2 regions of the Mesorhizobium sp. WSM4848 genome follow, and region 1 is predicted to be linked to the other one. Evidence: predicted binding sites of a transcription regulator. Region 1 holds the regulator's gene; the other holds the start of a gene.
What was found. The regulator LexA, encoded in region 1, represses DNA repair genes until DNA is damaged. The targets are predictions, from matches to a motif close to TGTTCNNNNTGTGTTCNG.

Region 1 (3,408 bases):
GGCCGACGATGTCGCGTCCGTGCCCGCGAGACTTTCGGTGATCGGCATGGCGCCGGCCGGACGCGGCTTTGCCGGAGCAGTCGGCCCGGCGCAGGCCGTGCGCATCTTCACCGGCGCGCCGATTCCCGCAGGCGCCGACACAATCGTCATCCAGGAGAATGTCCGCGACCTCGGCGGCGGCATGGTCGAAGTGACCGCGCCGACGGTTGAAGGCCGCAACATCCGCCGCCTCGGGCTCGATTTCTCGCAGGGCGACATGCTGCTGGAGAAAGGCCGCCTGCTTGATCCGGCGGCATTGTCGCTGGCGGCGTCGGCCAACCATCCGCAGGTCAGCGTGGTGAAACGGCCGCTGGTCGCCATCATCGCCACCGGCGACGAATTGCTGCCGCCGGGCAGCGACCTTGGCCCCGACCAGATCATCTCCTCCAATGCCTATGGCGTCGCCGCCGCGGTCCGCTCGGTCGGCGCCAGCGCACTCGATCTCGGCATCGCCCCCGACCGCAAGGAGGCGATCGCCGCGCTGGTCAAAAAAGCGGTCGACGCAGGCGCCGATGTCATCGTCACGCTGGGCGGTGCCTCGGTCGGCGACCACGACCTCGTCCATGACGTGCTGACCGGCGAAGGCATGGCGCTCGATTTCTGGAAAATCGCCATGCGGCCCGGCAAGCCACTGATGTTCGGGCGGCTGGGCGACATCCGCTGCCTAGGCCTGCCCGGCAATCCGGTGGCCAGCCTGGTCTGCACGCAGCTCTTTCTGAAGCCGCTGCTGGCGCGGCTCGGCGGCCGCGCCTTCCGTCAGGACATGCGCCAGGCGCGGCTCGGCGCCGCCATGCCGGCCAACGATCTCAGGCAGGACTATGTACGCGCGGTGGTGAAGGAAGAAGCTGGCACGCTTGAGGCAACGCCGTTCAGTATCCAGGATTCCTCGATGCTCAGAATGCTGGCCGACGCCAACGGACTGATCGTGCGCGAACCATTCGCTGCCGCAGGCGCGGCCGGCACCGCCTGCAGGGTGCTGATGCTACGCTGAACAAAACGTCAACGCATTCATTAAACTTTAAATGGTTGCGGAACACAACTGGAACAGATAGTGTTTGTTCTGGGTTTGTTTTTCTGATTCTGTTGGGGGTCGCGATGCTGACACGCAAACAACATGAACTGCTGATGTTCATCCACGAGCGGCTGAAGGAAAGCGGCATTCCGCCCTCGTTCGACGAGATGAAGGAAGCGCTCGACCTCGCCTCCAAATCGGGGATCCATCGGCTGATCACGGCGCTGGAGGAACGCGGTTTCATTCGCCGCCTGCCCAACCGCGCCCGCGCGCTGGAGGTGCTGCGCCTGCCCGATTCGATCGCGCCGGGCCTCAATGCGGCGCGCAAATTCTCGCCGAGCGTCATTCAAGGCAGCCTTGGGCAGGGCGGCCTCGGGCGCCAGATCAAGCCGGCGCCTTCGCGCATGCGTGCGGCCGGCAATGACGACGACGTCGTTGCCACCGTCTCCATACCGGTGATGGGCCGCATCGCTGCCGGTGTGCCGATCGACGCCATCCAGCACCAGACGCATTCGATCTCGGTGCCACCGGACATGATCACCGGCGGCACGCACTACGCGCTGGAGGTCAAGGGTGATTCGATGATCGAGGCCGGCATCTTCGACGGCGACACGGTCATCATCCGCAACGCCGATACGGCCCAGCCTGGCGAGATCATTGTCGCTCTGGTCGACGAGGAGGAAGCGACGCTGAAGCGGTTCCGCCGCAAGGGCGCCTCGATCGCCTTGGAAGCCGCCAATCCGGCCTACGAGACACGCATCTTCGGGCCGGACCGGGTCAAGGTGCAGGGCAAGCTCGTCGGACTGATCCGGCGTTACTGAGCGGCAGGCTTCTTGGGTTTCTCGGCTTTGCGGTAGGGCGGCAGGCCCCTCGCCTCGCGCGAAAATCGCCGCTGCTCATGCCAGGGCCTGTATGGCTGTCTGACGGCAAAACGGATTTCTGCGCGCGTCGTCGCCGATAGCGGATCGAAGAAGACGGCGGCGCTGCCCATGCGAGCGAGCTGCCGTTTGGTGACGACGAGAACCAGCGGATTGCGGCAGGGTTTGTAATAGGCTGTGGCATCGTCGATGACGATCAGATCCGCAAAGGCACAGGCTGGCCGCGCGGTTTTGCGGTCGTCGGCGACCGCGATGAGCGCGCCGGACGGATGCCGGGCGAGGCACAGGCCGGCAGTGCAGGTGAAAGGCGCTCCCGGCGGCAGGTCGGCCGGATCGGCGATGTCGGACTGCACATCTCCTTTCTCGAATGTCTCCGGCTCGACGATCGTCGTTGAAACCAGCGCATGTTTCCAGTTGTCGGTGGTGAATTCGTTCGAACGCATCCGGTTGACGGCAAGTTCGCCGCCGCCGATCGGCAGCGCCACCAGATGCGCATCCTCCGAGATCAGCACGTCGGGGTTGCGCGTCCCCGAAATCGTCAGCAGGCCGGCGAGCGCAAAGGGAAGTGCCGCAAGCCGCAGCCATGTCGTCGCCATCGTGGCGATGACCAGGGCGACCGTCACCAGCAGAACCGACTGCAACGAAATCAGTCCGACTGCATCGACCGGCGAACGCTCCGAAATCCATCCCGAAATTGCAATCATCACCGTCAGCCCCTTGCCCATCATGTAGAGGAAAGGGCCGTCGAGGCCGAAAGGCATTGCCAAGGCGCTGAGGACGGCCAGGAACATGACGATCGTGACGATCGGCATGACGGCCAGATTGGCGAACAGGCTGAGCGGCGAGACGCGCTGGAAGTGCCAGATGGCGAAGAGCGCGGTGGCGCTGCCGGCAATGATGGAGGTCATTGCGATGGTGCCTGCCCCAGCGACGAGTTTCTGGGTGACGAAAACGACCGGTGACCGTCTTTGGCGCGGCGCCGTGGCCTTGTCGGCACGATAGTCGGACCAACCGGCATAGGCACCCACGAGAGCCGCAGTCGCGGCGAAGGACATCTGGAAGCTTGCGCCGACCACCTCGTGCGGCGACACGATGATGACGGCGATGGCCGAAATCGCAAGGTTGCGCATGGTGAGTGCCGCCCGGTCGAACAGCACGGCTACAAGCATTACCGCCAGCATGATGAAGCTGCGTTCAGCCGCGACCACGATACCGGAAAAAATCAGATAGGCAGCGATGGAGACGAGTGCGGCAGCAGCCGCATATTTCTTGACCGGCCGGCGCGACGAAAAGTCGGGAAACAGCGCAAAGGCGCCGCGCAGCAATCCCATGACGGTGCCGGCGACAAGCGCCATGTGCAGGCCGGAAATGGAGATGATGTGGTAGATGCCGGTGCGCCGCATCGATTCGTTTATCGCTTCGGGGATGCCGGCCCGCACGCCGACGATCAGCGCAGCGGCGATCTCCCCCTCGGCACCA
Region 2 (3,408 bases), on a different contig from region 1:
TCGCCCCGGCCGACAAGGTTTTTGCGCGCGAAAAGCTGGCTGATATTTTCGCTCGCCGCGCAAACCTGCGCTGCGAAATGGTCGTGCGCATCAACCCGCTCTCCAGCGAATGGGGCGCGGACGATTTGCTGGCGGCGGCACGCTGCGAGCCCGACGCCATCCTGCTGCCCAAGGTCGACACGCCGCGCGACGTCCTGGAAGCCGGCGACGTCCTCGACGACAATTTTTCACCCGACGAGGTGAAGCTATGGGCGATGATCGAGACGCCCAAGGCGCTGCTCAACATCGGCCCGATTGCCGAGCTTGGCCGCGATCCGGCCTCGCGGCTGGTCTGTTTCGTTGCCGGAACGAACGACCTGGTCAAGGACACCGGCATTCTCGCCACGCCCGACCGGCGCTATCTCACACCATGGCTGATGCTGATGGTGCTCGCCGCGCGCGCCGGTGGCCTCGACCTGCTCGACGGTGTCTTCAACGATTTTCGCGATCTGGACGCTTTTGCGAGCGAATGCACGCAAGCAGCCGCCATGGGGTTCGACGGCAAGTCGCTGATCCATCCGGCCCAGATCGATGCCGCGAACCGCGCCTTTGCGCCATCTGCCGAAGCCGTGGCCGAGGCGCGTGCGGTCAAGGATGCCTTCGCGCTTGCCGAAAATGCCGGCAGGCAAGTCATTGCGCTGAATGGAAAGATGCTCGAACGGCTGCATCTGGCGCAGGCCGAGAAACTGCTGGCGAAGGCGGCCGCCATCGGGGCATGATCAGCCACTCACCACAGGAATGAAAAATGAAACTCTACCGCTTTCTGTCCGGCCCGGACGATTCCAGCTTCTGCCACAAGGTGACGGCGGCGCTGAACAAGGGCTGGCACCTGTTCGGCTCGCCGACCTATTGCTACGACAAGCAAACCAAGACCATGCGCTGCGGCCAGGCCGTGGTGAAGGATGTCGAGGGCCAGGAATACGGCCCTGGCACCAAGCTCAGCGATTGGTGATTTGCAAAGCTCGACGCAGGGTGTGTTGAGATTCAGGTCAGGCCGCGCCGAGAATGGTAGTTTCCGAGAACCGGAGCGGAGCGTACTTTTGGGTACGTGAGCACCGGAAGCGCAGGGAACTGCCGTTCGCAGGCCGGCATCACCTGAATATCAGCACAGCCTACTCGGCTGCCTCTTCGATCCGCTCCATATCATCGTCCGACAGGCCGAAATGGTGGCCGATCTCGTGGATCAGCACATGGGTGACGATATCGCCCAGCGTCTCCTCGTTCTCGGCCCAGTAGTCGAGGATGGCGCGGCGGTAGAGCGTGACGCGGTTCGGCCCCTCGCCGGTCTGCGGATTCCAGCGCTCGGCGATGCCGCGCCCCTCGAACAGGCCGAGCAGGTCGAAAGGCGTTTCCAGCGACAAATCGTCCATGATCTCGTCGGTCGGGAATTCGGCGATCTGGATGACGATCTCGCCGGTCAGCTTGCGAAACTCCTCCGGCAGATGGGCATATGCCTCCAGCGCCAGGAACTCCATTTCCTCCATCGACGGCGAAAGCTGGTCGTGCCAGGTGCGGGTCTTGTAGATGCGGGCCATGCGTTGTCCTTCTGATCCCGGCATATAGGCTTTCGCGCCGGACTCGGCAATTGGCCGGGTTGCCGTCCACGCGCGGCAGGAATAAATTCCCCATGACTGCGCCCATGACTCCGCTTGACTCTTCGGCCGCCCTCTGGAATCTATTAGAACATAACAGGAACAATTGTGAGTGGAAGCTGACCGTCATGGCGACAAGCGCCGTGGCGCGGGAGACTGTTTTTGCCCTGCGCCGCCAGATCGCGAAGATCGAGGGAACGCTGCCCGAGCGCCTGCAGGCGCCGGCCGGCGCTCCCGTTGATGCGGATGTCCAGTGTCCAACAGCTGACGTCACGCCCAAAAATATCACGCCCAAAAATCTGACAATCGTCCGCCGCGGCCTCGCCGTGGCGCCGCCCGATGCGTTTCTGCGCACCGGCGCCGAAGCTCTCGATACTGCGCTCGGCGGCGGCCTGCCGAAGGCGGCGCTGAGCGAGATCCATGGCGCCGCGACCCGCGATGCCGGAGCCGTCGCCGGCTTTGCCCTGTCGCTCGTCAGCCTGATCCTCAAACAGGGGCCGCGACTGCCGATCCTGTGGATCGGCACCGCGGAAATCTTCCGTGAGGCCGGCTTCCCCTATGCCACAGGGCTTCATCGCCTTTTCGGCATCGAGCCGGAGCAATTGCTGTTTTCCGAGGCGCCAAGGCTCCTCGACGCGCTGTGGACCGCCGAGGAGGCCGCCCGGATGACCGCGCTCGCCGCCGTCTTCCTCGAAATCCGCGGCAGTCCGCAGCGGCTGGACCTCACCGCGACGCGGCGGCTGCACGCCCGGGCACAGAGCGCCGGTCGGCCGGTGTTTTTGCTGCGCCAGGCCGGCGAACCCGAGCCGACGGCGGCACCCGTCCGCCTCGTCCTGTCGGCGGCGCCGTCGGCACCGCGCCAGACGATCGCCGGGCCGCTCGCCGGCTCGATCGGCCGTCCCGCCTTCACCGTCAGCATCGGCAAGAGCCGCACCGCCTTGCCAGGACAATTCACACTGGAGTGGAACCCCGATGAACGCAGTTTCGAGGAAAGAAGGGCTAGGGAAGGACGGCAAGAACGGACAGCGAATCCTGTCCCTGTGGTTTCCGCATCTCGCCGCGGAAAGGATCCTGCGCCAGCGTCTGGGGCGGTCCTGGCGTTCGCGGCCGTCGGATCACCTGCCGCTGGTGATCAGCCATCGCCAGGCGAACGCGCAGCGCATCGCCGCCCTCGACGAGCGGGCTGAGGCGCTTCACCTGAAGCGCGGCATGGGCATAGCCGACGCGCGCGCCATGCATCCGTCGATCGACGTCGTGCAAGCCGATCCCGAGGCCGACCGCCGCCTGCTCGAAAGCCTCGCCGACTGGTGCGACCGCTACACCCCGCTGGTGGCGATCGACGCAGCCGATGGCCTGTTCCTCGACGTCACCGGCTGCACCCATCTTTTCGGTGGCGAACGGGCGATGCTGGACGACATCCTGTCGCGCTTTTTCCATCAGGGTTTCGATGTCCGCGCCGGCCTTGCCGCCACACCGGGTGCAGCCTGGGCGGCAGCGCGGTTTTCTGGTGACCGCATCGTCCCCGGTGGCGAGGAGGAGGCGCTTCTCGCACCCTTGCCGCTGGCGGCGCTGCGCATCGAGCCTGACATCCGCGCCAGCCTGGAAAGCGTCGGCCTGCGCACGGCGGGGGCCGTCATGGCAGCACCGCGCGCGCCGCTCGCCCGCCGCTTCGGCAGATCGCTGCTTTTGCGCCTCGACCAGGCGCTCGGCCGCCTCGACGAGGCGGTGTCGCCGCGCCTGCCGGTGGCGCCGCTTTCGGTCGAACGCCATCTCGCCG

Region 2: a site for LexA is predicted at 1,719-1,736, ahead of AC0L16_RS19805 (ImuA family protein). Genes of this name have one in related genera too.

What each region holds. Positions count from the first base shown of each region.
Region 1 is NZ_JBVVPX010000004.1:199,444-202,851, forward strand. It holds gene AC0L16_RS06460 (molybdopterin molybdotransferase MoeA) at 1-1,030, shown strand, start outside; gene lexA (transcriptional repressor LexA) at 1,135-1,872, shown strand; gene AC0L16_RS06470 (ComEC/Rec2 family competence protein) at 1,866-3,408, opposite strand, start outside.
Region 2 is NZ_JBVVPX010000021.1:93,480-96,887, forward strand. It holds gene AC0L16_RS19790 (HpcH/HpaI aldolase/citrate lyase family protein) at 1-758, shown strand, start outside; gene AC0L16_RS19795 (DUF1737 domain-containing protein) at 785-991, shown strand; gene AC0L16_RS19800 (metallopeptidase family protein) at 1,152-1,574, opposite strand; gene AC0L16_RS19805 (ImuA family protein) at 1,760-2,818, shown strand; gene AC0L16_RS19810 (DUF6504 family protein) at 2,760-3,408, shown strand, end outside.